Regions from separate parts of the Leisingera sp. MMG026 genome, predicted to be linked through region 4. Evidence: riboswitches for the same ligand, from Rfam matches in the RefSeq annotation. Region 4 holds a riboswitch; each other region holds the start of a gene.

Region 1 (7,396 bases), on a different contig from region 4:
AGTTCCTGGCGCGGGAGTATGCGGTGGACAAGGCCGGCGCGCGCGCCGCGCTGTTCGGGCATGAGCCGGATATGCAGGGCCGTCTGCCCAAGCTGCCGCGAGTGCAGCGCAAGGGGATGGTCGATCGGGTCGGCCCCTGGGGCGCGGTCAGCCGGGTAAGGGACCGCTGAATGTTCGGTTTTTTTCGCCTGATCCTGATCTTGCTGGTGGTGCTGACCGTGGCCTATGGCACGGTGTCGCTTTATTCGCGTGAGGTGCGGCGGGCGAAACTGAAACGCCGCTGGAAAGAGAAGGGGTTGACCGGCGACCGCTCCGCCTTCATCCAGCGGGGGCTGAAACAATACGACCGCTCGTTCCGGCGCAAGCTGATCCTGCTGGTCTATATCATTCCACTGGGGGCGCTGGCGTTTCTGGTCTATGTCATTAACTTCATGTGAGGTGCAGCAGATGCGTTTCATCAAATGGGCTTTCCTGATCACCATCTGGGTGCTGTTCGGGGCCTTTCTGCATTATACGCTGCCGCAGTACGATGTGGTGCGGATCGTCAATACCTACGAGGAGCGGCAGGAGCTGAACGACTGGACGAGGGTTTTCTGGTCGCAGCCGGATGACCAGTCGGCGGAGCTGATCAACCGCGATGTGCAGTTCATCCAGGCGGTGCGCCCCAATGGCCGCAATATCGTGTACCGGAATGAGGATACCGGCTGGAATTGGCCGCCCTATTTCAAGTTCGATACGGCCAATCTGTATACGGATGCCAATGACAGTATCTCAACCAAGGCGAACCCGGAATGGGTGGCGGTGATGCACTACGGCTGGCGCAATGAATTCCTGTCGGTCTTTCCCAACGCGGTGACGATCAACCCGGTTGCGGGACCGGAGGACAAGCCAACCAACTGGTTCACGATCATTGTTCTGGTGCTTCTGGCGGCGGTATTCTGGGCCGTCTATGTGCGCTGGCGCCGCTTCCGCCGGGCGCGGATCGATCCGATGGTCGAGAATGTCGAAGACAGCCTGTATGCCGCCGGCGATGCGCTTGCCGAGCGCAGGGGGCGGTTCCGGCGCTGGCTGGACAGCTGGAAGTCGAAGTGACGAGAGGGGCCGCGGACCGGGCGGCTCTGAAACATGCAAACGGATGCGCGGGCCTGAACGGGCCCGCTTTTTTTTACTCGATACGGTCGAGGACCCAGTCCAGCGCCGGGGTGAAATCGCCAGCCGAAAGCGCCCCGCGTGGTGCCGCGGCGGCAGCAAAGGCGAAACCGTGTGTGTAATCCACCAGCAGGCAGAGAATGGTGCGGGCCTCTGCGCCAGATAGGTCTGCGGCGGTGATTTCCGCCTCGATCAGCCGGGTCAGCCCGGTCAGGGAGGGGCCGATCTGGGCCGGGTTTTCCAGGATGCACTTTGCAAGCTCCGGATGCTTGGTCACCTGGGCGCAATAGCGGGTCATCAGATCGCGCAGCCGCAGTTTGGGCGTTGCCGCTTCTGACGGGGTGTCTGAACCTGCAAACGCAATGGCGACGAGGGATGCAATCATCTCGTCCTTGGTTCCGGCGTGATGGGCAACGGCCATCGGGGTGACGCCAAGCGCCTTTGCCAGTGCTTTGAATGTGAGGGCCTTGCTGCCGCCCTCATCGAGCAGCTGCAGGGCCGTTTTCAGCACATCATCCTTGCTGAGGGTCCGGCTGCCCCTGGGCGGGCGGCCCATGCGCGGGGGCATTGGTCAGGCTACCCGGAACGTGGTCTGGACCATGCCGGTGGGCAGGATGCGGGAGCTTGCCGCCTGGAGGTCGATGTCCCGGTCCAGGCTGCCGAACAGCGGAATGCCGCTGCCGATCAGAATCGGGACCGTTGTGATGGTCAGATCGGCGATAAGCCCCTGGCGCAGGAAGGACTGCACCATCCGTCCGCCGTCGATATAGGCGCGGGTCCAGCCCTCTTCTTGCAGCTCCTGCATAAGGTCTGCGGGCGCGGCGGTGCTGAGGCGCACCTTGTCCTTCAGCTCCTCGGGAATGTCCTGTTCGGTCAGGCTGCTGCTGAGGACCACAACAGGTTTGCTGTAGGGCCATTGGCCGAACCCGAGCAGGGTGCGGAACGATCCGGTTCCCATGACCAGCCCGTCGACGCTGTCCATGAAGGCGGCAAAGCCGCCATCGTCATCTTCGGCAACAGGCTGTTTGTGCAGCCAATCCAGAGAATGGTCCTGGCGGGCCACAAAGCCGTCGAGGCTGGTGGCGATGAAGACGTGGCCGGTGGTCATCGGGTTCTCCTGTGCATGCGTTTAATTATACAGCATATAATTAAGCGCATGCCGCGTTCCAAGGGGCTGGCGCAAGATTCACTGCGTGCGAATCGATTCGGTGGGATCAGCCGCGGGTAACCGCATGAAAGATAAGCGCTTGCCGCAAACGGGCTGGCGGATGCCGGTTTGAGTTTCTGGACATCCCTGTCCCGCCCGGCGCGGCAAACCTGCATGTCTTATTCCGGTTTCGCCGGGTCGGTTTTGTTTCCGATGGCGGGAAATTTTTCGGGCAATACCGCAGATAGCAAGGTGCCGTCCTTCGGGGCGGAGAATTGGGAAGCTGGTGAAACTCCGGCACTGCCCCCGCAACGGTGACCCCGGGCAAGGCATGGCAAACAACCACTGAAGCCAATGGCTTCGGGAAGGTGCCAGGCCCCGCCGCCAAAGCGGCCCCGGGACAGTCCGGAAACCAGCCTTGCCATGAAAACGTCAACCGCGGACGGCGGCGGGGCGGTTGCGGCGCGTGTCCGCAATCCCTTTGCCTATGCCTGCACCCAAGCCAACACGCCGCGGGGATGCGGCAGAGGAGAGAAGCAGATGCTTCACGACAGCGAAATTCTGGCCAAGCTGATGGCGCGGCAGAAAAACTATTCTCTGGAACAGGCGTTCTACACCGATCCGGGTGTTTTGGATCTGGACATGCGGCAGATCTTCTACCGCGAGTGGCTGTTTGCCATTCCCGCCTGCGAAGTGCCGAAACCGGGCAATTATGTGACCCATCAGGTGGGGGCCTATAACGTCATTATCGTGCGCGGCACTGATGGCGAAGTGCGTGCTTTCCACAACGCCTGCCGCCACCGCGGTTCGGTTGTGTGCAAGGCGAAAAAGGGCAATTCGCCCAAGCTGGTCTGCCCTTACCACCAGTGGACCTACGAGCTGGACGGCAAACTGCTGTGGGCGCGTGACATGGGGCCGGATTTCGATGCCTCGAAACACGGGCTGAAGCCGGTGCATTGCCGCGACCTGGCCGGGCTGATCTACATCTGCCTGGCGGATGAGGCGCCGGACTTCGACGCCTTCGCCGACGTCGCCCGCCCCTACCTGGAGCCGCATGATCTGGGCAATGCCAAGGTGGCCTTTGAAAGCTCGATCATCGAGAACGGCAACTGGAAGCTGGTCTGGGAGAACAACCGCGAGTGCTACCACTGCGGCGGCAACCACCCGTCGCTGTGCCGGACCTTCCCCGAGGACCCTTCGGTCACTGGCGTAGAGGGCGGCGAGACCCCGCCGCATCTGCAAAAGCACTTTGACCGGATTGAAGCGGCAGGTTGCCCGGCGCAGTTCCGCATGGATGCGCGCGGCCAGCACCGGCTGGCGCGGATGCCGCTGAATGAGGGCGCGGAAAGCTACACCATGGACGGCAAGGCGGCAGTGGCCAAGCCGCTGGGCCGGGTGCCCTTTGCTGATGCCGGCACGCTGCTGAAGTTCCACTATCCGACCACCTGGAACCACTTCCTGCCGGATCACTCCCTCGTGTTCCGGGTCACTCCGATCAGCCCGACCGAAACCGAAGTCACTACCAAATGGCTGGTGCACAAGGATGCGGTCGAGGGCCAGGATTACGACATCAAGCGCCTGACCGAGGTCTGGATGGCGACCAATGACGAGGATCGCATTGTGGTCGAAGACAACCAGCAAGGCATCAACTCCCCCGCCTATGAACCCGGTCCCTATTCCGAGGTGCAGGAAAGCGGCGTCATCCAGTTCTCCAACTGGTATGCTGAACACCTGACCCGCGCGCTGACCGGCCGCCATCTGATTGCGGCGGAGTAAGATTATGGGATTGCAGGCCAATTTTGAGACATTGGACGAAACCCTGGCGTGGAAGGACGACGAGATGCTGGAATGCGTCTCGGTTGTTCCGGAAGCGCCGAACACCGCCACCTTCAGCTTCCGCGCGCCGTCGGGCGCGTGGTTCAAGTACCAGCCGGGCCAGTTCCTGACGCTGGAGCTGCCGGTGCCGGAAGGGACAGTCTGGCGCACCTACACCATCAGCTCGTCGCCCTCGCGGCCCTTGTCGATCTCGGTAACGGTCAAGGCCCAGGGCGACAGCATCGGCACCCGCTGGATGCTGGACCATCTGCGCCCCGGCAGGATCCTGCGCGCCTCCGGCCCGGCAGGGGTGTTCACCCTGCCAAAGCGCCCGAATGGCAAGTTTCTGTTCATCTCCGCAGGCTCGGGCATCACACCCAGCCTGTCGATGACCCAGTATCTGTTCGACCGCGGCCAGTCGCCCGACATCTGCTTTATCAACTGCGCCAAACGCCCCAGCGAGATCATCGCCCGCCAGCAGCTGGAAAGCATGGCGTCGCGGCTGCCGGGGCTGAAGCTGAACCTGGTGGTGGAAGAGGACGACCCTTATCAGGTCTGGACCGGCTACCGCGGCCAGCTGAACCAGATCATGCTGGGCCTTATCGCGCAGGATTACCTGGAGCGCGAGGTCTATTGCTGCGGGCCGGAACCCTTCATGCAGGCGGTGCGCGACATGCTCAACGGCCTGGGCTTTGACATGGAGAACTACAACCAGGAGAGCTTTGGCGCGCCGGTTGAAACAGCCGCTGATGTGCCCGAGATCGACGATGTGGTGCCGGAGGAAACTGCTGCCGCCGAGATCAGCTTTGCGGCTTCCGGTGTTATGGCAACCTGCACCGAAACAGATACGGTGCTGGCGGTGGCCAAGGCCTCGGGTCTCAACATTCCGTCGGGCTGCACCTTCGGAATCTGCGGCACCTGCAAGGTCAAGAAAACCGCAGGCGAGGTGCATATGGTCCACAACGGCGGCATTTCGGAGGAAGACGTGGAGGCCGGTTTCATCCTGGCCTGCTGCTCCAACCCGATTGGCCGGGTTGAGGTCGATATCTGATGAAAACGGGCGCGCGCCGGATCTGGTGCGCGCCCTTGTTTTCGGGGCCTGATCAGGCTTCCAGTGCCAGCTTGTGCACATGGATTTCGTTGATCGGATGGCTCTCGGCGCCGATAACTCCGGGGCGGGCGTGGCGGTAGAGCGAGCGCCAGTAGGGCTGGATCACGGTGCCGTCGTCGCGCATGAACTGCTCGATCTTTTCCATGTGGCCGCGGCGGACATCGGCGTCGGCAATGGCCGAGGCGGCCTCCAGCATGGTATCGAACTCGGCGCTGGCAAGGCCGGTTTCATTCCAGGCCACCCCGGTTTTATAGGCCAGTGTCAGCACCTGCACCCCCAGCGGCCGGTGGCCCCAGTCGGTGGAGCTGAACGGGTATTTGTCCCAGTCGTTCCAGAAGGTGTTGCCGGGCAGAACCGTGCGTTTGACCTTGAGGCCTGCGTCGCGCATCTGTGCTGCCAGCGCATCGGTGGTATTGCGTCGCCAGTCGTCGTCGATTGAGTACAGCTCATGCTCGAAGTCGAGCATCCCGGCCTCCTCCATCAATTGGCGGGCGGCTTGCGGGTCGCGCACCGGGGCGCCGATATCGGCGTATTCCGGGTGGATCGGGCAGACGTGGTGGTTTTCCGCCAGGGTGCCGCGGCCGTCATAGCCAAGTTCCAGCAGCACCGCGTTGTCGCAGGCCAGCGCCAGGGCGCGGCGGACGCGGGAATCGGCATAGGGCTGCGCGCCATCGACCTCGGCGTCGCGGTTGGTGCGCAGCACCAGCGTGTTGGCCGAGATCGACTCGCTCACGTTCCAGCCGATGGAGGTGAAGATATCGACGTATTCCCCCACAGTTTCATAGACCATGTCGATTTCTTCGGCCTCGGCGGCTGACAGATGCGTGGAGCCGTCGGTGCCGAAGTCAACAAACTCGATCCGGTCCAGATGGGCGCCTTCGCCCCACCATTCGTGGCCGGTGTTCTTTTCCAGCGCCACTTTGACGCCGACCTCGTATTCCACCAGTTTGTAGGGGCCGGTGCCGACCGGGTCGGCGCCCGGATCGCCCGACCAGCCGTCCGGCACAATGGCCGCGGGGTATTCGGTCACTGCCGGGATGATGGTGATGTCGGGGCGGGTGAGCTTCACCTTCAGCGTCAGATCGTCGATCACCTCCAGCGCGCCCTCGGCGGGGCCGTCGCCGGCCTCGTTCTGCAAGGACCCCATGCGGGCCGCCATTGAGTTGCCTTCCCATTTGCCATCGCACCAGCGGGCAAAGTTATAGGCCACGTCCTTGGCGGTCAGGGTGCCGCGGCCGTCGTTCCAGTTCACGCCGGGGCGGATGTGCAGCAGGTATTCGGTGGCATCCTCGTTGACCTCCCAGCTTTCCAGGAGGCGCGGCTCAAAGGTGCCGTCTGCGTTGTACTGCACCAGGTATTCCAGATAGCCGCGCACCAGATTGCCAAGTTGCGGCCAGTTGAACAGCGGCGGATCAAGCAGCGCCCGTACCACCTGCTAAATGCGGATGGTGCCGCCCTCTTGGATATTGGCCGCCGCCTGCACCGGCTGACTGAGGCCGATCATGCCATAGGCCGCGGATGCGGTTACACCCAGCGCGGTTGCGCGGGACAGGAACTCGCGGCGGTCCAGTTTGCCTTGGGCTGTTTCCTCCGCATGCATGCGCACTGCGGGGTGGAGGGTTTCCCTGTTGTAGTATTGGGTCATTTTGCTTCCTTTGTTGCTGTGTTCAGCGCCGGAAAAGATGCGGGCAGCAGTGGAAAGGGTGTGAATGGCTGCCCCGCCCGCCAGCAGCCATCCGCCGGGGGCTTTATTCCGCCGGCTCCTGGATGATTGTGGTGGCGATCCCTGCCTGTTCGCGGCGGCCGTCGTTGTAGATCGCCTTGATCAGGGCCGCGCATTGCAGCACCATCACCACCGAGAAGGGCAGGGCGCCGATCACCATAGCGGTCTGGATCGCCTTCAATCCGCCGACCAGCAGCAGCGCCGTCACCACCGCGCCAAGCGCCACACCCCAAAAGATGATATGCGGGCGGGCCTTGGGGCCTTCGTCGCCGGCGGCGTTGATGGTGTTGACGATCAGCACCGCGCTGTCCGCCGTGGTCACCAGATAGGTCATCAGCAGGATCACGATCATCACCGACATCGCCCAGCCGACCCAGGGCGACAGCATGTATTGTACCATGGCAAAGATCTTGTCGCCATCAGGTGCCGAGGAGATCTGGCCGCTTGCGCC
Region 2 (7,396 bases), on a different contig from region 4:
CGGGCAACCGCCCGGCGATGTAGTCGCGGATTGCCTGGCGGATCCGCATCGGCGGCAGCGGCAGATCTTTGGCCTCGCGCAGCATGCTGAAGCTGCCGCCGCCGCTGACCCGGTAGCTGTTGGCCGCGACCGCAAAATGCTGGCCTGGCTCCACAGGCCGGCCGTTCCAGCACAGGTTCCGGATCCGCCGGGCGCCTGGGTTGATCCGCACGCCCGCTGCCGAAAACCGCGGCGGCTGGACTGGGTCAATCTGATAACTCAGCCCGAAAATCACATCGAAATTATGCCCTGCCCGCTGCGGGTCGGCCAGCAACTGCCCTGAGCTGCCCGGCGTGATCCGGCTGAACAGCCCTGCCGACATTTCCAGCCAGTCCAGCAGCTGTGCACCAGTGACCTCGACCACCCGCAACTCATTGGGGAAGACCTGCAGATCAGCGATATTGCGGGCACAGAGATCCCCGGCCGCAATGTCGGTATAAAAATGCGGCCCGGAGCGGCCGCCGAATTTGCACGGTGCAACAGCCGATAGCAGCGGCAGGCTTTTTCCGCCGGCACTCTCAAGCAACGGCCGCACTGCAGCAGCCTGGGCACTGCCCACCAGTGCCAGGCCGCGATCCGGCGCGAAGAAAGTAAAATAGGAATGCATCGCAACCGAGCTGTAGCCCGCCGGCTGGCGCATACGTTGCAAAGTGCGCGCGTGGTCTTCTGCCAGCGCCTCCGTAAAACCAGGGTCCTCCGGCACCAGCGGCTGGGCAGCCCCGGCTTGCTGGTGGCGGCCCGCCGGCTGCAGGCTGGCCGAGCCGCCGGCAGGATGCCAGGCTCCGCTGCGATGCTCCAGATCCAGCCTCAGAACACCCAGATGCGAGCCATGCGCACCGGGCATCACGACGGGCTTGGCAAAAGGATGCGCGGGATTCGGCAGCGTCAGATGCGTGTGGCCGCCCACAACGGCATCAATTTCCGGCAGTGCGGCAAGCTGCTCCAGCTCATTTTCGCCGCGGCCCGCTCCGGCATTGCTGTCAATTCCGGTATGCGCCAGCGCCAGCACCAGATCGCAGCCCTGGGCCCTCAGCTGCCGGGCCTGGGCCGCGGCGGTTTCAACGATGCCGCCCGCGGCGAGTTGCTGCTGCAACGCCTTGCCGCACCAGATCAGGGTCTGCGGCGGCAGCACCGAAAACAAACCGATCCGGACCGGTGGCAAACCGGGACAGCCAGGCACCGCCCGCTCCAGCACCGCCCAGGGCACAAACGGCAGCCGAAGATCAGGCTGCCGCGCCGTCAGGCTTGAGCACAGCACCGGACATGGCACGTCTTTCAGGACGCCTGCCAGCGCCTCCAGGCCGAAATCAAAGTCATGATTGCCAAGACCAACGGCATCATATTCCAAAAACCGGAATGCGCGCGCCAGAGGATGGGGGCCTTTGGCGCCCGGCACGATGTCCCCCAGCGGCGACCCCTGGAAGCCGTCGCCGTTATCGACCAGAAGGCAGGCCGCGCCCAGGCGGTCAGCCTCAGCCCGTGCGCGGTTGATCAAGGTGGCAGCGCGGGACAGGCCGATGGCCCCGTCCGGGCGGTCGGCATAATAATCATGGCTCAGCAGATTGCAGTGCAGGTCCGTAGTGGCCAGCACGTGCAGCAGCCCGGTGGTGGTCCGGGAGTGCGAGGCGCGCGCCCCGCTTGTCATGTCCGATATTCCGCTGACACCGCCTGCTGCTGCTCCTTCCCGCACCGTTTGGTGCCGTTCTTGGTTTGCGGCTATTTGAATCAGCGTTTTAACGATTTGCAAAGAACCCTTTTTATTGCATTTGATTTTTTCCTGCTGCCGAGGCTTCAAACGGGCCGGCACGCCCTGTCCAGCAGTGAAAAGCCGCAATTCCCGCCCGGCAGGTGTGGCGGTGCAGTGACAGCCAAGCGCAGATCGCTGCCGATTGCTGGAAACGCCTGCGGCACACTGCCATGGATGGCGCTATTTCATCCATGGCACCCGAAAAACCGCAGCCAGCCAAAGGAGAGCCGCAATGAAACACGCAGAACAAGTGACTTTCGGCGGCGGCGGGCTGGAGCGGGCGGCCCATCTGCGCTTGGATACCGCTGCGCTGGAAGCGGCCTGGAACAGCGCGGAGGCGCAGGTGCTGCTGATGTGGCGCGGCAAGCCGCTGACCCGGCGCGAAAGGGATGCGGATCTGCCCTGCGGGCTGGGCTGGACCGATCCGGTGCATCCGCTGGCCGCTGACTGCAAGGATGCCGCATTGTTTCTTGGCCTGGCACCTGGCGGTGCGCCGTGTTTTGCCTGCGATATCAGCGGCTGGCAGCCCGAAGGCCTGGATCAGGAGGCGCTCAGCAGTTTTGCCGATGCCAGCGAGCAGCAGCACCCTGATCTGCCCGCGTCCCATGCCTTTGCCGAGCTGCGCCGGGTGATGACCTGCCTCACACCGCTGGAGGCGGAACTGGCCACCACCGCCAAGGCGCTGCTGGCCTGGCACCGCAGCCACCGGTTTTGCGCAGCTTGCGGCGCGCCCAGCGATTTGGCGCAGGCCGGCTGGCAGCGCATCTGCCCCGCCTGCAAGGCACCGCATTTCCCGCGCACCGACCCGGTGGTGATCATGCTGATCACCCATGGCGATGCTGTGCTGATGGGCCGTTCGCCCGGCTGGCCCGAGGGGATGTATTCGCTGCTCGCAGGATTTGTCGAACCGGGTGAGACGCTGGAAGCAGCCGTGCGCCGCGAAACATTTGAAGAAACCGGCGTGCAGGTCGGGCCGGTCAGCTACCTGTCCAGCCAGCCTTGGGCCTTTCCGATGTCGCTGATGTTCGGCTGCGCGGGCGAGGCGCTGAGCACGGACATCACCATCGACCCGGCTGAGATCGAAGACGCGCTGTGGGTCAGCCGCCAGGAGATGATGACGGTCTTTGCAGGCGAACACCCGGTTCTAAAGCCGTCACGTCAGGGAGCAATTGCGCATTTTCTGCTCCGAAACTGGCTTGCGGACACGCTGGACTAAAGCGCATATTGCAAAAAACAGCGCGGCAGCACGGCGGCGCAACTGAAGCAGGCGAGCATGGAATTTCAAAGCAAAGAAGATATCGAAGCCCCGATTGCCGACGTCTTTGGCGCGATCTCCGATTTCAGCCTGCTGGAGCGCTCGGCCCTGCGGCGCGGCATCGACGTAGAGCGGACTGGCGATACCGCGCATCCTGAAAACGGCCTGGCCTGGGATATCGGCTTTCGGTTTCGCGGCAAACAGCGCGACATCCGGCTGACACTGGCGTCTTATACCCCGGTCACCGGGTTGGCGCTGACCGGCAGCGGCAGCGGCCTGGACGGCCAACTGGAGATCGAGCTGCTGGCGCTGTCGCCGCGGCGGACCCGGATGTCGGTGCAATTGAAACTGGCGCCCACCACCCTGACCGGCCGGCTGCTGGTGCAATCGCTGAAACTGGCCCGCAGCAACCTCACCCGCCGGTTCAAGCTGCGGCTGGCCGACTATGCCCGGATCACCGAAGAACGGCTGAACCGCTCCGCCTGACTCCAAGGTTTGGGGGAAGCCGTGCTATTGCGGCGGCAGCAGCCGCGGCCACAGGTCGGCGTTGGCGCGGGCAAAGGCGCCCAGATGGCCAATCTTCTGCACGCCCGCCTCCTGCGGCACCAGCACCGTCCGGCACTGCGGCACATCGCCAAAGACGTCCCCCAGCCGCCAAACGGCCGCAGGCGGCACAACGTCGTCATCCGCCATCGCATACAGATCCACCGGCACGCCGGCGTCTGCCCATTTGGGCCGCGGCAAGGCCGAGCCGGTTTCCGGCAGGTAGCTGCCCGGCGTGGTGCACCAGCGCCGCCACTGCCAGTACACCCCGGCGGGCAAATCGGCCCCGAACCCCACCGCGCGCCCGGGCAGATACCCCAAGGCACGGACCAATGGCGGCACATGGCCGAACCAGAAAGCCAGCGCCAGCGCGCGGTAGGGCCAGGGATGATCGTGGTGATGCACCAAGCCGCCCGCAACCACGATCATGCGGGCGACGTCCTTCAGGCCATCCTGCAGGGGCATCAGCATTGCCCCCAGCGAATGGCCGATCACCCACAACGGCACGCCCGCATAGTGCCGTTGCAGTTCGGCCCGGGCAGCCGGCTGATCTTCCAGCGCCCATTGAGCCATTGTCGCATCGGAACGGCGCGGATGGCCCCGCGCCGAGTCTCCGAAATCCCGGTAGTCATAGGTCAGGCAGGCCACCTGCTGCTCTGCTGCCAGCCAGCGTGCGAAATGCCGGTAATAGCGCTGCGGCACCCCGGTTGCGCCATTCAGCACCACTGCTGCCCGCGCCTGCCCCGCCGGGTGGTACAGCCGCCCAGCCAGCAAGTGGGTGCCGGATGCAAACTGCAGTTCTTCCTCGCGGATAACCGCGGTATGTCCTGCGCTTTTATCCAGCATGGCAACCTCCTGAGTCGATTGGCCTAGACCGATTGGTCCAATCCATCTCTGGACCAATCGGTCCAATGCTGTCAAGCTGCCGCCATGAATGACGTGACGACAGCCAAGGCGGGCGGAACCAGCCCGCCCCCGACCCGCGAGCGGCTGATCCGCGCCGCTGCCGGCCTGTTCCGCAACAAGGGCTACAGCGGCACCGGACTGGCGGAATTACTGGCAGAGGCGGGGGCGCCCAAGGGCTCGCTCTACCACCATTTCCCCAGTGGCAAATCCGACCTGGCCCTGGCCGCGGCGGACTGGGCGTCAGGGCAGATGCTGCTGCTGATCGAGGCGTCTTTCACCCCGGCGCCCACCTTCCGGGAGGGGGCCAAGACGGTTTGCTACAAACTGGCGAAACTGTTTGACAAGCAAGGAAAATGGAGCGGCTGCCCGGTCTCTGCCACCCTGTTCGAAGGGCCGGAGAACGAGGCGTTCCACCAGCACGCCGCGCATCTGTTCGAGGGCTGGATTACTGAAACCACCCGCCACGCCCGCCGCCTGGGCCTGCCCGAACCTGAGGCCCGCGCGGCGGCGGAGAATTTCTATATCCTGCTGCAGGGCGGCTGGCAGCTGGCACGGGTGCGGCGGGACTCGGACTTGATCCGCGGGCTGTATTTGCAGATGCAGAAAAACGATTGACGACTCAGGCGTCCTGCCGCTACCGCTTGTGGCGATGGTTCCCGAGCCACAGAATCTTGTGTCCGGGATGAAAAGGGAACACGGTACGGCCCGCGCAAGCTGGCCAAGTCCGAGACTGCCCCCGCAACTGTAAGCGGCGAGCGACCCCGATAGAGCCACTGGCCCTCAATACGAGGCCGGGAAGGATCGGGAAAGCGACGACCCGCAAGTCAGGAGACCTGCCATCGGACGTGTAACTCGAACCCGGGCGGGGTGTCCGGACAGGGTCTGATGGCTGCGGCGGCTGTGATCCGTCTTTCATCCGGTCTCTTGTCCCCCAAACCCCCGTGCCACGCGCGGAGGGCGCAGATATGATGTGGACCGACAAGACGCATTTCTATGCGGCAACAGATTGCAAGTATTTGGGGCGCCCCTGCCCCGCGGCAGAGCGGATGATCGCCAAACTGGCCGAAGCGATGACCAAGGCCAAGCCGCTGACCCAGGAGGATTTTGAGATCACCGGCACCACCGCGCTGGACGGCTGCCCGCGCAACTGCCCGGCGCAGTTTGCCGCCAGCCATGACCGGATCCGGCTGTATTGCGGCGTCGGTGAAGAGGCGCCGCGCGAGGGGCTTGACCGCTTTGCCGATGCCATCCTCAGCCGCGACGGTACCGGTTTTGCCGCGTCCAAGCTGGACACCCGCCCCTGCGCGCTGATGGAGGCGCTGCCGAAAACCGCCGAAGCACGGCAGGCGGAACAGATGCTGGCGCTTTAGTTGAATACCTGAAGAGTGCTGTCCGGCTTATCGGCCGGGCGGTGCAGTATCTCATTGCGGTGCGCCTCTGGCGGCTGCTCTACGGTGAACAGGCCCAGTGCAATTGGTCCTTGGTTTCCACCGCACAGGGCCGTACCGCCCGCAGCCGGGCCAGCGCCTGCGCCGGGGCTTCGCCGCATTCGATCATCAGCCGCAGCACCGCCATGCCGGACCGCCCGCAGCCGCCCCTGCAATGCACCAGCACCCGGCCGCCGCCGCCCAGTGCTTGCCGTGCAGACCGGCTGGCCGCCGTCCATTTCGCCGCCACAGCGGGCGGCGGCACCTGGAAATCCGGCACCGGCAGATGCAGCCAGCGGCAGGCCATGCTTTGAATATCAATCCCCAGCCGCGGCACATCTGCGGCTGCGTGCTCGGCCTCGGTGGTCATTGAGATGACCAGACCCGGTTGCCACTGATAGATCTGGATCAGGTCATTGCGGTAATCGCCTCCCGCACCGGGCAGCGGGCATAGCGCCAGAATACCGCCGCCTGCTGACAGCGCGTGGATGGTCAGGCCTGCCGGCGCCGCGCCGTCCGGCGCCGCAGGTTCCGGTATATCCTCAGTTCGCATACCGCCTCCTTAGCCGCTGCGTTCCTGCATTTCCCCCGCAGTCCCCTGCCTTTGCAGCCTAGCGGTTAAGCAGGCAATCCCAAAGCTCTTTTGCGGCCCCGGACCAGCCCAACGGCGGTGGACGAACGGGCTGCGCTTCAATACCCTGCGCGCAACGCGGAGCACCCCGCATCCCGAATCCGGCACGAGACATCATGAACGATACCCCCAGCGGCACCTCCGGCGCATCCGGCCAATCCCAATACCAGGTTCTGGCCCGCAAGTACCGGCCCGAAACCTTTGCCGATCTGGTGGGGCAGGACGCCATGGTGCGGACGCTGAAAAACGCCTTTGCCGCTGACCGGATTGCCCAGGCTTTTATTATGACCGGCATCCGCGGCACCGGTAAAACCACCACTGCGCGGATCATCGCCAAGGGCATGAACTGCATCGGTGCAGACGGCCAGGGCGGCCCCACCACCGATCCGTGCGGCCAATGCGAGCATTGCACCGCGATCATGGAAGGCCGCCATGTCGACGTGATGGAGATGGACGCGGCCTCGCGCACCGGCGTGAATGACATCCGCGAGATCATCGACAGCGTGCAGTACCGCGCCGCCTCGGCCCGCTACAAGATCTACATTATCGACGAAGTCCACATGCTGTCGACCAGCGCCTTCAACGCGCTGCTGAAGACGCTGGAGGAACCGCCCGCGCATGTGAAGTTCATCTTTGCCACGACTGAGATCCGCAAGGTGCCGGTGACCGTGCTGTCGCGCTGCCAGCGGTTTGATTTGCGCCGGATCGAGCCGGAGGTGATGATTGCGCTCTTGCGGAAGATCGCCACCGCCGAGGGCGCCGAAATTGCCGAAGACGCGCTGGCGTTGATCACCCGCGCCGCCGAAGGTTCCGCCCGCGACGCTACCTCGCTGCTGGATCAGGCGATT
Region 3 (7,396 bases), on a different contig from region 4:
CAGACATATCAAAGGCTTCGGATCTACTGTCCGAAGCCTTCTTCGTGTCCGCGCCTTCCGCACCCGCCGCAAGCCGCAAGAGACCGGCCAGATCCCCCTCCAGCGTCAGATCCAGGCCAGCGCCCGCCGACGCAGGCGTCAGCACGATCCGCTCCACCAATGCGCGCAGTGACTCTGGACCTGTCGCGGTTTCGTGCCGCCCCAGGTGCTCGTTTAAGCCACTTTCCGTTCGAACGCGACTGGGCTTTTCCAGCCTAAGGCAGAGTGCCGTCGGCGCGGATTGTAGAGGCCGTTTATGTAGTTAAAGATCGCCATCTCCGCTGTCCGTCGCGTTGGCCATGACCTTCGCCAGATCAGCTCTGCCTTGATCGTCTTGAAGAAGGTCTCGACGGCCGCATTGTCATAGCAATTTCCTTTGCCGCTCATCCACTGCCCCGGCAGTGCATGTTTACATGCATGAGAGGGGGACACGCTGAACCCGTGTTGTCGCAGGATTTTCTGATAGTCATGAGCACAGTATTGCGATCCACGATCCGTATGATGAATGCAGCCCATAGGCGGTGATCTGAAGGCTATAGCCATGTTCAGCGCCCGGATCGCCAAGTCCCGCTTCATCCGATTGCTGATGGCCCAACCGATGACCCGCCGAGAATGCAGGTCCAGGATGACAGCGAGGTATAGCCAACCCTCACGGGTCCAGACGTAACTGATATCGCCAGCCCACTTTTTGGTTTGGTTGGTCGGCAATGAAGTTCCGATCCAGCAGATTGGGTGCGATGTTGAACTTGTGGTCGCTATCCGTCGTGGCCTTGTGTTTGCGGGTCCTAACAATGGATATGCCGTTCTGTCGCATCAATCTGCCCACACGCCGATGCCCAACATTCAGGCCGATCTCCTTCAGCTCTTCAGTCATGCGTGGCCGACCATAGCTGCCCAGGCTGACACGCGATTGCTCCTTGATGTGGGCCAATGTCACCAGATCAGATCTCTGCCTGCGACTGGCAGGGCGGCTGCGGAATGCACGCAAACCACGCGCACTCACGTCCATTACCTTACACAAGCGTGCTGTTGGAAACTGATTTCGGTGTTCTTCAATGAACTTAAACCTCACGGCTTTTGGCTCGCGAAGAACACCGTGGCCTTTTTTAAGATTTCCCTTTCCTCCTTATGAATGCGGTTCTCGCGCCGAAGCCGATCATTCTCTTTGGCAAGGCTCAAATCCTCCTTCGACACTACACCGGTGTCTCGGTGTGCCGTGATCCATTTGTCAAACGTTGACAGGCCAACATCAAGATCATCAGCAACCTGCTTGCGTGTAAGTGCGCTGGTCAGCGCTATGAGCACCGCATCAGCTCGGAATTCGTCCGTCCGTTTCGTGCCCATACTTCGTCTCCTTTGGTGCAGTAAATGCTATCAAAGGGGCGGCATCAAACCGCGACAGGTCCACTCATTCGGCAATTGAACAGAAGACGGGAAGCTTGACTCAGTAAAATGGTTTTGCCATTCAGCAAGTGTGACCGGTTCCGCGAGTGTTTCAATGCGCAGCGGAAGAAATAGGGAACACGGTGCGGCGTACCCATTAGGGACCAAATCCGTGACTGCCCCCGCAACTGTGAGCGGTGAGTGACGCTGAACATGCCACTGGGATCTTTCCCGGGAAGGCCAGCCGAACCAAGACCCGCGAGTCAGGAGACCTGCCGGACACAGGGCAAAGACTTCGCTAGCGGAGTGTCTGCCCTTTTCCACCGGACGCCGGGGTGCGCGTCTGGCGCGGCTGCCGTTCAGGCTTCTCCGTGCCACTCTCCCCGTTGTTCATTCCTGATTGCAGGTGCGCCTGTGTCGTCGAATGAGGACGAAATGAAACTGAATTATCTGGCTGCAGCTCTGGCCATATCCCTGCCGGTCACCGCATCGGCGCATTTCCAGCTGAACTACACTGAAAACGTGCTGATCGGGAAGCCCGGCGATGTGCCGATGGGGCTGGTGTTCTGGCACCCGCTGGAAAACGGCCATGTGATGGACATGGGCAAACCTGAAGAATTTTTTATGGTTCACAAGGGCGAAAAGGTTGATCTTTCGGACCGCTTGGAACCGGCCACATTCAAGGGCGCGGAGAACGAAGCCGCCGCCTACAGGGCGTCGGTTCCGGTCAAGCGCTCGGGCGACTATGTGGTGGTGACTGTGCCCGCGCCCTATTATGAGGAAAGCGAAGACATCTATATTCAGCAGATTTCCAAAGTCGTGCTGAACCGCAACACCCTGCCCACCGATTGGGATCAGCCGGTGGGCCTGGAAACCGAGATCCTGCCGTTGAACAAGCCCTATAACGTCATTGTCGGCTCTACCTTCTCAGGTCAGGTGCTGGCGGATGGCAAGCCGGTTCCTGGTGCCGAAATCGAGGTTGAATTCATGGCATCAGAGCCTGACCTTGCGGCCTTTTCCACAACCAACCCGACGGTTCAGCCGATGTCCGGCGGCGCCATCGTTGCGATTGCAGACCAGAATGGCGTCTTTTCCTTTGGCATTCCGAAAGCGGGCCACTGGGGCTTTGCTGCTCTCGGCTCCGGCCCGGCGACTGAGCATGACGGCAAGGAACTCAGCCAGGACGCTGTGTTGTGGATCCACGCTGAAGAGCTGAAGTGAGAATAGCACCATGCATATCGTAGACGGCGCATTGTCGAATCCGGTTGTGATCGGCGGCGCGGTTGCCGCCGTCGGCGGTATCGCCATGGGGCTGCGGAGCCTGCCGCTGGAACGTATTCCGGCGGCGGGGGTTCTTTCGGCCAGTTTCTTTGTGGCCTCCCTGATCCATGTCCCGATCGGGCCGAGTTCGGTTCACCTGATCCTGAACGGGCTTGCGGGGCTGGTTCTGGGCTGGGCGGCCTTTCCGGCCCTGTTTGTCGGCCTCTTGCTGCAGGCGGTGTTCTTTGGCTTTGGCGGGCTGACCGTGCTGGGCGTGAACGCCGTGAACATCGCCCTGCCTGCAGTTCTGGTCGGGCTGATTTTCCGACCGCTGGTGGCCCGCGGCTCGCCTCTGCAGGGCGCCATCTGGGGCGGTATCGGCGGCGGCGCGGCCATTGCTGCCACAACACTTGCTGTTGCAGTCTCGCTGATGTTGTCCGGCGATGAGTTTGTCCTGGCAGCGAAACTGGTGTTCTTTTCCCATATCCCGGTGGTGATCATCGAAGCGCTTTTGTCCGGTGCTGCCATTTTCCTGGCGCGGCGTGTGAAGCCCGAGCTGTTTTTCGACACAAAAGGAAGCCTTGCATGATCCGCTCCTGCATTCTGATCCTTGCACTGCTGGCGCCGCTCCCGGTGATGGCACACAATGTTATCTCAGCTGTCTTTCCGTCCGGTTCCGACATTGAAGGCGAAGTGGGCTTTTCCAACGGTGACATGGCCGCGGACCTGCTGATTGAGATCTTTGACGCGGCCGGCAGCAAGCTGGGAGAGTCCAGAACCGACGGTGACGGCTTTTTCCTGTTCACCCCGTCGGAGCCTGTGACACATATCTTCCGCGGCGATCTGGGTGCTGGCCACGTGGCCGAGATGATGATGGACGGTGCGGAAGTCGCGCAGATCATTGGGCAAAGCCCGGGCGCGGCAGCAGTTTCAGCGGCTGCTGCCCCGGACACTTCTGCAGCGCCGGCGGCGGCAGGGTCCGCGGGCCTCTCCGATCAAACCCGCTCCGAGCTTGCCACCATGATGCGCAATGAACTGCGCCCGCTCCGGCAGGAGCTGACAGCGTTCAAGAACAAGTCGGACTTTCAATCCGTGCTTGGCGGCATCGGCTATATCTGCGGCCTGTTCGGGCTGGGCTTCTACATTGCGGCACGCCGCAAGATCGGCAGCAGCGCATGACCTATGTTCTGACGAGCGAGGAAAAACCGCTCGGCGGTTTCGGCACCTTCCACGCCAAGGTCACAGCAATTGACCCGCGGATGCGCATCGTGATGACGGCCGCCTATGCGGTGGTGGTTGTCTCGCTCAGCAATCTTTGGGTTCTGGCGGCCGCTCTCGGCCTGTCGATGTGGTTGCTGGCCTTCTCTGGCCTGCCGCCCCGGAAAACGCTGAAACGGATGGCGATGATGGACAGTTTCATCATCTTCATGCTGGTGCTGCTGCCGTTTACAGTGCCGGGAACCCCGGCCCTGTCCATTTGGGGGCTGGAGGCCAGCTGGGAAGGCCTGTGGCGTGCAACCGAGATTGCCCTTACCGCCAATGCGGTGATCCTTGCGGTTATGACACTGGTGGGTTCGATGGAGCCGGTAACCATGGGCCACGCGCTCTTTGCCCTCAAGATGCCAGAGCGGCTGGTGCACCTGATGATGTTCACCATCCGATACATCGACGTTCTGCGCGAGGAATACCAGCGCCTGCGCACCTCGATGAAGCTGCGCGGCTTCCGCCCCGGCACCAATTGGCACACCTACCGCAGCTACGGCTACCTGGTTGGCATGATGCTGGTGCGCTCCATCGAACGGTCGGAGCGCATTCTGGCGGCGATGAAATGCCGGGGGTTCTCCGGCCGCATCATCCTGCTGGAGGATTTTCGTTTCAACCGGTCCGACCTGCTGTTTGCCGCGGCGTTGTCCGCCGCACTTGCTGCCCTGATCTGGGCGGAGGCCGCCTATGCCGCTTCTTGATTTGAACAATATCCACTTTGCCTACCCGGGGCTTGATCCGGTGCTGGAAGGCGCCTCGATGCGGCTCAACGCTGGTGAACGGTTGTCGATTTCCGGGCCCAACGGCGCCGGAAAATCGACACTGCTGAAAATCATTATGGGGCTGCTTGTTCCCGCCAGCGGCACCGTCACCGCCTTTGGCAAGCCTTGCATGGCGGAAGCGGATTTTCACGAGATGCGCCGCCGCGTGGGCTTTGTGTTTCAGGACGCCGACGACCAGCTCTTCTGCCCGACCGTGGCCGAGGATGTGGCCTTTGGTCCGCTCAACCTGGGCAAATCCAAACAGGATGCCTTGGCAATTGTTGACAGCGTGCTGACCCGCCTGGAGCTGATGCATCTGCGCGACCGGGTGACCCACAAACTGTCGGGCGGCGAGAAGAGGCTGGTGACACTGGCCACGGTGCTGGCCATGGAGCCGGCAGTGCTTATTCTGGATGAGCCGACCAACGCACTGGACCCGGACAACTACGCGCGGCTGGCCGGGATCCTGAAAGGGCTTGATCAGGCAATCCTTCTGGTCAGCCATGACCAGGAATTCCGTAAACAGATTGCTCCTGGAGGATATCGCTTGAAGGGCCGCGAGCTTATACGGGCTTAGGACGTGCGGCTAATCGAACACGAATGGCCCAAACATGAACCGGCACCCGAAAAAGCCCCTGCCCAACAACCCGTCCCTCGCTCCAGGCTGGGCGGCAGGCAGCTGGCGGGTTCTCCAATCCGCCACGACCGGCCGCATTGCCAAAATGGCATTGGTCGCTCAAGGGAACTCGGAATCCGTGCTACTTTTCGACGTGTTGTTAAAAAGTAGGAGGGATATGTGAGATGGATCGTGTTCGGCGTGGCTTGAGTGATGGGCAAGCGGTAGCTTTAGAAACAGCATACAGAGCGGCGAAGGCTTTTCGCGAGGATCTGCCTCAGGGGCTGGCCCGCCCCAGCTTGGAACTTGGCGAAGCTGCAAACCGCTTCCTGGGGCCTCTTGCTGAAACAGGGGTGCCGGAGAGTAAGGTTATCGAGGATATCGTGCAGCAGGCTGACGGCGGGCTGCACAAAATGGCAGCCCCGACCTTCTTCGGCTATGTCCTTGGTGCGTCGCATCCCGTTGGTGTAGCTGCTGATTTCTTAGTGTCAGCCTGGGGGCAAAACGCGGGTTCATCCTTTGAGACACCAGCAATCACGGGTATGGAGCGCGCCGTCTGCAACTGGGTTATTGAATTGCTGTCGCTGCCTGCCGAAAGCGGAGCCGGATTGGTGACCGGCGGTACGGTTGCAAACATGGCTGGCATTATGGCGGCACGCCATGCGCTGCTGGCCGCTCAGGGTTGGGATGTCGAAGCTGATGGGCTTTTCGGGGCACCGGAGATTCCGGTTCTGATCGGGCAAGACGCACATTCTGCGCCATTTGCAGCCCTGCGCTACGCCGGATTTGGAGCAAGCCGCACACAAACTGTAGCTGCCGACAGCGAAGGGAGGATTAAGCCGGACGCATTTCGGGCAGCAATAAACCGGTGCAGCAAACCGCCGCTTGTGATCCTGCAGGCAGGTCAAATAAACACTGGCGCCTTCGATCCGTTTGACGAATTGATCCCAATGGTACGCGAGAAGAAGGGCTGGGTTCATGTCGATGGAGCGTTCGGGCTATGGCTCGCTGCAGTGCCCGAGCTTGCAAATCGGCTGGAGGGGGTCGGCGAAGCGGACAGCTGGGCAATCGACCTGCACAAGTGGCTTAACGCACCTTTCGATGCCGGCATGGTTATAGTACGCGACCGTGCGCCGCTCGTTGCGTCGATGTCTGCCCGTGGCGCCTATCTGCCTGAGACCACTGAGCATTGGGAGCCAAGTGATTCAACGCCTGAGTTATCCCGGCGGGCAAGAGGTGTCCCTAGCTATGCGATACTGCGGCATCTCGGCCGGGCTGGTGTTCGCGAACTTGTAGCGCACCATTGCCGCCTCGCGGAGCGGATTGCCCGAACGGTGTCAAACGAGCCCGGCTTAACAGTCCTGAACCGGATCCACAGCAACCAGGTTGCGATTTGCTGCGGCGACGGGGCGGATGGCGACAAGCTCACTATGCAGGTCCTGCGGCGTGTTCAGGGAAATGGCAAAGTTTACCCGACACATGGCGAATGGGCTGGCCGCAAGATCATTCGAGCTTCTGTCATTGGATACGGCATGCAGGAAGAAGATGCTGACCTTCTTTCAACTGAATTAATTGATGCTTATCGCCACTGCGTCGCCAATGTTCGCTGAATGGCTTGAATAGCAACTTGAAGCCCCTCCAGTTTACGCAAGCGGCAGGTGCCGCGAAAACCGGCTAGCCCTGCGGGAAGATTGCTTAATTTGAAATGCTGCACCCGATGTGCGCCTGTCCTGCCTGCGCCCCTGGCGCACGCAGACACCCGCCAACGCCTCGTTCTGTTGCATATTTATGCCGGTGCAACATGCGGCGTGGCTGGTCAGCGGAGTTGATCCGGGTGCGCCGTGGCAAAAGCAGGGTGCGCCGCGCAGGCTGTTTCCACGGCGCAGATCCGTGGCAGGTCCGAAAAGTCCACTTCCCAGCGGCGTGCATTGTAAAGCTGCGGCATCAGGCAGATATCGGCGAGCCCCGGGGTTTTTCCAATGCAAAAGGGCGACTGGCTGAAGCTGGTAAGTAATGCCTCAAACGCTTGCAGGCCAGGCCGGATGAAATGCTGCATCCAGGCCTTGGGCATGTC
Region 4 (7,396 bases):
GCCAAAGCCCGCAAGAAGGCCGGGACCCTGAACGATCCGGTCTTTGCCGGCGTGGCGGATCCCGCCAGCCGCTTCCGCATCGAATCCCTGCAGCAGGAGATCAAGAACCTGCGCGCGCTGGTGACCGGCGAACTGGGGCCGGCCCTGGGTGTTGCGGCAGGCTTTAATTCCCTGGACGGCGATTGATATGGCCACCCGCCGCGGCTTTCTGGCTGGTCTTCTGGCCACAGGCCTTGCCCCGCAGGCCAGTTGGGCCAACGCCGGCAGCCCCGCTTTTCTGTCTGCCGGCAAGGACGGCAGCGGCGCCTTCCTGCTTGCGGGTCTTACAGAAGACGGCGAAATCCTGTTCCGCCACCCTTTGCCTGCCCGCGGCCACGCCGCCGCGGCGCATCCGGTCCGGCCCGAAGCCGTCGCCTTTGCCCGCCGCCCCGGCCGCTTTGCCGATGTGATCGACTGCCGGACGGGCACCGCCCTCGCCCGGCTGGAGCCGCCTGCGGGGCACCATTTCTATGGCCACGGCACATTCTCCCCCGATGGCAGCCGCCTGTTCACCACGGAAAACGATTTCTGGAATGCACGCGGTGTGATCGGCGTTTGGGACGCAACGGACGGCTACAAACGCATTGCCGCCTTCGCCTCCGGCGGCATTGGCCCGCACGATATGCTGCTACGCCGGGACGCGCCGGGACTGGTCATCGCCAATGGCGGCATTGAGACCCACCCCGATAGCGGCCGCGCCAAGCTGAACCTCCCGGACATGCGCCCGAACCTCAGCTACTTGGGCTTTGACGGCACCCTGCAGGAGCAGATGGAACTGCCGCAAGAGCTGCACCTGAATTCCATCCGTCACCTCGCCATGCGTGCTGACGGTACCGTTGGTTTTGCCATGCAATGGCAGGGGGATCCGGGCGAAGCCCTGCCTATCGTGGGCCTGCACCAGCCCGGCAGCCCGCCCCGCCTGATGGCCGATGGCGACCCGCGGGTGTTGAACCTCAATGGCTATGGCGGATCCATCGCCTTCTCAGCGGACGGAGCGCAGATCGGTGTCACCTCTCCGCGCGGCGGAGTGCTGCAGGTCATGGATACCGGAACCGGGGATCTGCTGCAGGAACACCGCATGACGGATGTCTGCGGCCTTGCAATGTCCAATGCAGGCTTTACCGCAAGCACCGGCAGCGGGCAGTTTTTCGGGGTTTCAGTATCCGGCAAACACCCGCTGCACCGGTCGGATCTGGCCTGGGACAACCACCTGATCCCGCTCACCTGAGAAGACCCTGGCTGACAGCAGTACAGGCGTGCCCGCAACCGCGCGCCGTTTCGTTTTGCGTATCGCAGAATTCAGAACGAAAACACAAGGTGACATTTCACCCGTACTCCGCTATGGAATCGCGGTGAAAGGAAAGCAAATGGATGCCACGGCCCGTCAGAACGAAATCATCACCTTGCTGAACCGGCAGGACCGGGTCGAGGTTGACGACCTGTCCCAGCGCTTTGGCGTCTCTTTACAGACGGTCCGCGCAGACCTGCGCGACCTGTCTGCGCGCGGCGCCTTGTCCCGCGTGCATGGCGGTGCCGTCCGGATAAGCTCTGCCGCCAGCCAGGGATACGAGGACCGGCGCAAGCTGAACGCGGGCAACAAGCTGGCGATGGCCGCACTGGCGGCTGAGCTGATCCCCGACAATTGCTCCCTCACCCTTAACATCGGCACTTCGACCGAACAGGTAGCGCGGGCGCTTTCCGGCCACAGCGGCCTGACGGTTATCTCCAATAATATCAACATTATCAACTTGATGATGGGCGGCCAGGCCAAGGAATTGATCCTGGCCGGCGGCACAGTCCGGCAAAGCGACGGCGCTATTGTGGGCGAGGACGCGGTTGAATTCCTGTCCCGCTACAAGGTCGATTTCGCCGTCATCGGCGCCTCGGCACTGGATCCCGACGGCGCCGTGATGGACCATGACGCCCGAGAGGTTTCGGTCGCCCGCGCCATCCTCAAGAACGCCCGGCAAAAGGTGCTGGTCTGCGACGGCAGCAAGTTCGCCCGCTCCGCCCCGGTGCGTATTTGCGATGTCTCCGATCTGGATATCGTCATAACCGACCGCCCGGTTCCCGCAGAATTTGCCGAGGCCGCGCAGGCCGCTGGCACCCGGATCCTGACCGCAGGACAAAACGAAAGCAACGAAAATGACTGACACGCCTGTTACGGACCTTTTCATCATCGGCGGCGGCATCAACGGCTGCGGCATCGCCCGCGACGCCGCCGGCCGCGGCCTGTCGGTCACATTAGCCGAAATGAACGACCTTGCCTCCGCCACCTCCTCGGCCTCGACCAAACTGTTCCACGGCGGTTTGCGCTATCTGGAATACTTTGAATTCCGCCTGGTGCGTGAGGCGCTGATCGAACGCGAGGTGCTGCTGAAAGCAATGCCGCATATCTCCTGGCCGATGCGCTTTGTGCTGCCGTTCCACAAGGACATGCGGTTTGACAGCGAAACACCGACGTCCAAGCTGCTGACGACCTTCATGCCCTGGATGAAGGGTCGCCGCCCCGCATGGCTGATCCGGCTGGGGCTGTTTCTGTATGACTCCTTGGGCAAACGCGGCATCCTGCCCGGCACCGCGAAACTGGACCTGTCGCACGATCCCGCAGGCAGGCCGCTGAAGGACAAGTTTCAGACCGCGTTCGAATACTCCGACTGCTGGATCGAAGACGCCCGCCTGGTGGTACTGAACGCCCGCGATGCGCAGGCCCGCGGTGCCGAAATCCTGACCCGGACCGAGGTAGTTTCAGCCGAACGCCTTGCAGACCATTGGGTGATCCGCACCAAGGATCACGCCAGCGGCGCCGAGCAGCAGCACCGTGCAAAAATGCTGGTCAACGCCGGCGGGCCGTGGGTGGCCGACGTGCTGCACCAGAAACTGGGCCAGAACAGCCGCGAAAACGTCCGCCTGGTGCGCGGCAGCCATATCGTGGTGCCGAAATTGTTCGACCATGGCTGCTGCTACTTTTTCCAGGGCACCGACGGGCGGATCATCTTTGCGATTCCATACGAGACGGATTTCACCCTGATCGGCACAACGGACGCCGACCATCCCGATCCGGAAACCAAACCGCACTGCACCGAGGCCGAGCAGGACTATCTGGTTGATTTCGCATCGCAATACTTCGAACAGCCGCTCAGCCGCGAAGACATCGTCTGGACCTATTCCGGCGTGCGCCCGCTCTATGACGACGGCGCCAGCTCGGCCACTGCGGCCACCCGCGAATATGTGCTGACGCTGGACCGCGCGCAGGCGCCGCTGCTGAATGTCTTTGGCGGCAAGATCACCACCTACCGCAAGCTGGCCGAGGCCGCGCTGGCGAAAATCGGCGATGTGTTCCCGCAAGTGCCGTCTGACTGGACCGCAGGCGTGGCCCTGCCCGGTGGTGATTTTGCAGTGGCGGATGTTGAGACGCTGAAAACGAAACTGGCGGCAGACTATCCGTTCCTGACGCCCTATTGGACCGCCCGGATGATCCGCGCTTACGGCACCGAAGCCTGGGACGTGCTCGGGGACGCCAAATCCGCCGGTGATCTGGGGCGGGATTTTGGCGCAACCATCACCGCGCAGGAACTCGACTGGGCGATAGCCCGCGAATGGGTGCGGTCAGGCGACGACTACCTGTGGCGGCGCACCAAGCTGGGCCTGCGGCTGGACAAGGCGCAGCGCGCGGCAGTGGATGCCTATATCAGCAAGAAAGCCGCCAGGCTGGCGGCTTAGAGCTAAGGGACGGGCCAACCCGAAGGGAGGCGCAATCGCGCCGCCCCGTGGGGGCGGGTTGGCGCGGCCCGGCCTATCGGCCGGGCGGGACATTCTGAAAGCGTCTTAAAACTCCACGCCCTTCTGCGCCTTCACACCGGCGCGGAACGGGTGTTTGACCTGCCCCATCTCGGTCACCAGATCGGCAATCTCGATCAGCTCTTCCTTGGCGTTGCGCCCGGTCAGCACCACATGAGTCATCGGCGGCTTCTGCTCCACCAGGAACTCCAGCACTTCTTCGAGGTCCAGATAGTCATAGCGCAGCGCAATGTTGATCTCGTCCAGCAGCACCATGGTGTTGCGCTCATCCAGAATCATCTCCTTGGCCTTTTCCCAGCCCTTCTGCGCGGCGGCAATGTCGCGGGCCTTGTCCTGGGTCTCCCAGGTAAAGCCTTCGCCCATTGCGTAGAACTGGCACCGATCGCTGAAATTCTCCTCGATCAATGTCCGCTCGCCGGTCTGCCAGGCGCCCTTAATGAACTGCACCACAGCGGACGGCATCCCATGCGCGATGCAGCGCATGATCATCCCGAACCCCGACGAAGATTTGCCCTTGCCCGGCCCGGTGTGGACGATAATCAGGCCCTTTTCGCCCTCCTTGGTCTTCATCATCCGGTCGCGCGCGGCCTTTTTCTTGGCCATCTTGGACGTATGACGGGCGGCTTCTTCTTCTGAGATGCCGGTTTCAGACTTTTCGCTCATTGGGGCTCTCCAGCTGTTTGACCCATGTCTTGACAAAGAAGGGCACGATAGCGCAAGGGGGTTCAGCTGGTTCCTGTGAAAACAGGCGAAGAGGGAATGTGAAGGCTTTCGGGCCGAAGCACAGCCGCCCCCGCGACCGTGACCGGATGAGGCCGCCATGCCACTGGGTGATCCCCGGGAAGGCAGGATGGCCGGCAAGGCGCACGCCTTGGCATCCGCAAGCCGGGAGACCTGCCAGCGAAGGAGAGATCAACGGGCAGACGGGGTGTTCTGCGACCGGGTAAGGGGCTCGCACGACTGGCCCCTTTTCGGCCATCCCGCACGCCCTGCCGCGACAGGAGACGCGCCAATGGCTGACGACATGGCAGGCCAATCTGCCAGCACCCCGGGACCGGTCACCCTGACCGTTTGCCTCACCTGCCGCCGCGAGGGCGCCGACCCCGAGGCAGCACGCCCCGGCGCCATCCTGCATGCAGCCTTGGAAGAAGCCGGAATGCCCGAAGGCGTCCGTCTGCGTGGCGTCGAATGCCTGTCGTCGTGCAAGCGCGGCTGCGCTGTTGCGCTGATCGGCGGCGAAGAACGCTGGACTTATGTCTACGGCGACCTCGACCCGGACCAGCATGTCCCCGAAATTCTGGAAGGTGCTGCGGCTTATGCCGGCACCGCTGATGGCGTCGTGCCGTGGCGCCAGCGCCCGCAGACCTTCCGCAAACAATCCGTTGCCCGCATCCCGCCGGCCAAGTTCTTCTCCGAGGAGTAATCATGAGCGATCTCAACAAGATCCCCGTCACCGTCATCACCGGTTTTCTGGGCGCAGGCAAGACCACGCTGATCCGCCACCTGATGCAGAACCCGCAGGGTAAGCGCCTGGCCGTGGTGGTGAACGAATTCGGCACTGCCGGCGTGGACGGCGACATCCTGAAATCCTGCGCCGATGACAACTGCCCGGCGGAAAACATCATGGAGCTGGCCAACGGCTGCATCTGCTGCACCGTGGCCGATGACTTCATCCCCACCATCGAACAGCTGATGGCCCTGCCCGAAAAACCCGACCATATCGTGATTGAGACCTCCGGCCTAGCCCTGCCGAAACCGCTCTTGAAAGCGTTTGACTGGCCCGCCATCCGCTCCCGCATCACCGTCGACGGCGTAATTGCCCTGGCGGACGCCGAGGCGGTCGCCAAAGGCCAGTTCGCCCCCGATCTGGACGCCGTGCAGGCCCAGCGCGAGGCGGATGACAGCATCGACCACGAAACCCCGCTCAGCGAAGTCTTCGAGGATCAGATCTCCTGCGCTGACATCGTGCTGTTGTCCAAGGCCGATCTGGCCGGCGACGCAGGCGTCGAGAAGGCCCGTGCCGTGATCGAGGCCGAGGCACCCCGCAAGCTGCCGATCCTGCCGATGAGCGAAGGCGTCATCGATCCGCGCATCATCCTGGGTCTGGGTGCTGCTGCCGAAGACGATCTGGACGCCCGCCCCAGCCACCACGACGGCCACCACGACCACGAGCATGACGATTTTGAAAGCATCGTTGTCGAAATGGGCGAAGTCTCCGACCCCGAAGCGCTGCAGAATGCCATCGTGAAACTCGCCCGCGAGCGCAACATCCTGCGCGTCAAAGGCTATGTCGCGGTGGAAGGAAAACCGATGCGGATGCTGGTTCAGGCCGTGGGCGAGCGCCTGCGCGCCCAATACGATCAGCCCTGGGGCGCGCAGCCGCGCAAGACCGCCCTGGTGGTCATCGCCGAGCATGACGATATCGACGCTCCGGCCATCCGCGCCGCACTGGGGGCCTGAAGCTGATGCCCCAAGGCGAAACTTTAAAGGTTTCGCCCGGCGGCAACGCCGGGCAGCGCCCGACCTCCCCGTTTTGCCGGAGGCAAACCTTTGGTTTGACGGGGGGGCGCTTCGCTTCCTCCCGAGGCCGGGCACTGCCCTCTGCTCTTCTTTCCGAAAGGGCCTGACCCATGCACGTCGTCTTCCGCGAAAGCCACGGCCTTGACGAGACCGATACCCCGCAGGATCTCGGGCAGACGCCCGGCGATCTTGTGGTGCTGTCCTTCTCCGACAGCGACCTCGGCGCTTTTGCGGCGGGATGGCACCGCGCGGACGGCGCGCTGCCCTCCTTGCGCGTCGCCAATCTGGTGGCGCTCAAACACCCGCTCTCGGTTGACGTCTATGCAGAACAGACGCTGGAGGGCGCCAAGGGCATCCTGGTCCGCCTAATCGGCGGCGAAAGCTATTGGTCCTACGGGCTTGCCACCCTGCAGGACCTCGCCCGCCGCAAGGGCATTGCCCTGGCGATCCTGCCTGCTGACGGGCGCGAGGATGCCCGGCTGGATGAGCTTTCCACCCTGCCGGTCTCCACCCTGCGCCGCCTTCAGGCGCTGTGCGACGCCGGCGGCGCCGTTGCTGCACAGGCCGCTCTGGCCCAGCTGTCCCTCGCTGCAGGGCTTTATGCCGGCCCGGTTCTGGGCCTCAAATCCATGCCGCAGCATGGCTTTTACGACCCAGCCAAAGGCGTGCTGGCCAACCTTCCGGCACCTGACAAACCGCTGGTTCTGGTCAGCTTCTACCGTTCTTACCTCACCGCCGCCGACACCGCCCCGGTGGATGCGCTGATCGCAGATCTGCGCGCCCGCGGCTATGCTGCCTATGGTCTCTTTGCCGCCAGCCTCAAGGCCCCCGCCGCCGCAGACTGGCTGCGCGAGAGGCTCCCCGAACTGAACCCTGCCGCAATCGTCAACGCCACTGCGTTTTCGGCCCAAGGCACCGACGGCAGCGCCTCGCCGCTTTCAACCACCGGCTGCCCGGTGTTCCAGGTCGCCCTCTCCACCGCCCGCAAGAAAGACTGGGCCGGGGCCGACCGGGGTCTGTCGCCTGCCGACCTCGC

What was found. A riboswitch is a leader RNA that binds a small molecule or an ion and turns the genes downstream of it on or off. The one in region 4 is predicted to bind cobalamin.
Positions count from the first base shown of each region.
Region 1: another riboswitch for cobalamin. It lies ahead of L1069_RS13605 (aromatic ring-hydroxylating dioxygenase subunit alpha); the one in region 4 lies ahead of L1069_RS13350 (DUF1636 domain-containing protein).
Region 2: another riboswitch for cobalamin. It lies ahead of L1069_RS16715 (hypothetical protein); the one in region 4 lies ahead of L1069_RS13350 (DUF1636 domain-containing protein).
Region 3: another riboswitch for cobalamin. It lies ahead of L1069_RS12520 (DUF4198 domain-containing protein); the one in region 4 lies ahead of L1069_RS13350 (DUF1636 domain-containing protein).

Region 1 covers NZ_JAKFZM010000022.1:37,419-44,814, reverse strand. The annotation lists gene L1069_RS13630 (DUF6638 family protein) at 1-170, shown strand, start outside; gene L1069_RS13625 (hypothetical protein) at 171-437, shown strand; gene L1069_RS13620 (DUF1523 family protein) at 448-1,092, shown strand; gene L1069_RS13615 (TetR/AcrR family transcriptional regulator) at 1,166-1,717, opposite strand; gene L1069_RS13610 (dihydrofolate reductase family protein) at 1,721-2,257, opposite strand; cobalamin riboswitch at 2,530-2,732, shown strand; gene L1069_RS13605 (aromatic ring-hydroxylating dioxygenase subunit alpha) at 2,837-4,072, shown strand; gene L1069_RS13600 (hybrid-cluster NAD(P)-dependent oxidoreductase) at 4,077-5,162, shown strand; partial or broken gene L1069_RS13595 (ABC transporter substrate-binding protein) at 5,215-6,867, opposite strand; gene L1069_RS13590 (BCCT family transporter) at 6,971-7,396, opposite strand, start outside.
Region 2 covers NZ_JAKFZM010000032.1:28,977-36,372, reverse strand. The annotation lists gene L1069_RS16740 (5'-nucleotidase C-terminal domain-containing protein) at 1-1,684, opposite strand, end outside; gene nudC (NAD(+) diphosphatase) at 2,019-3,002, shown strand; gene L1069_RS16730 (SRPBCC family protein) at 3,060-3,527, shown strand; gene L1069_RS16725 (alpha/beta hydrolase) at 3,552-4,430, opposite strand; gene L1069_RS16720 (TetR/AcrR family transcriptional regulator) at 4,515-5,105, shown strand; cobalamin riboswitch at 5,124-5,346, shown strand; gene L1069_RS16715 (hypothetical protein) at 5,456-5,860, shown strand; gene L1069_RS16710 (protein-tyrosine phosphatase family protein) at 5,940-6,470, opposite strand; gene L1069_RS16705 (DNA polymerase III subunit gamma/tau) at 6,665-7,396, shown strand, end outside.
Region 3 covers NZ_JAKFZM010000019.1:90,367-97,762, reverse strand. The annotation lists partial or broken gene L1069_RS12525 (IS3 family transposase) at 214-1,383, opposite strand; cobalamin riboswitch at 1,502-1,717, shown strand; gene L1069_RS12520 (DUF4198 domain-containing protein) at 1,858-2,643, shown strand; gene cbiM (cobalt transporter CbiM) at 2,654-3,271, shown strand; gene L1069_RS12510 (cobalt ABC transporter permease) at 3,268-3,861, shown strand; gene cbiQ (cobalt ECF transporter T component CbiQ) at 3,858-4,646, shown strand; gene L1069_RS12500 (ABC transporter ATP-binding protein) at 4,633-5,283, shown strand; gene L1069_RS12495 (aminotransferase class V-fold PLP-dependent enzyme) at 5,508-6,932, shown strand; gene maiA (maleylacetoacetate isomerase) at 7,139-7,396, opposite strand, start outside.
Region 4 covers NZ_JAKFZM010000021.1:65,955-73,350, forward strand. The annotation lists gene L1069_RS13325 (imelysin family protein) at 1-186, shown strand, start outside; gene L1069_RS13330 (DUF1513 domain-containing protein) at 188-1,267, shown strand; gene L1069_RS13335 (DeoR/GlpR family DNA-binding transcription regulator) at 1,407-2,192, shown strand; gene glpD (glycerol-3-phosphate dehydrogenase) at 2,185-3,762, shown strand; gene cobO (cob(I)yrinic acid a,c-diamide adenosyltransferase) at 3,868-4,503, opposite strand; cobalamin riboswitch at 4,554-4,757, shown strand; gene L1069_RS13350 (DUF1636 domain-containing protein) at 4,853-5,263, shown strand; gene cobW (cobalamin biosynthesis protein CobW) at 5,266-6,300, shown strand; gene cobN (cobaltochelatase subunit CobN) at 6,471-7,396, shown strand, end outside.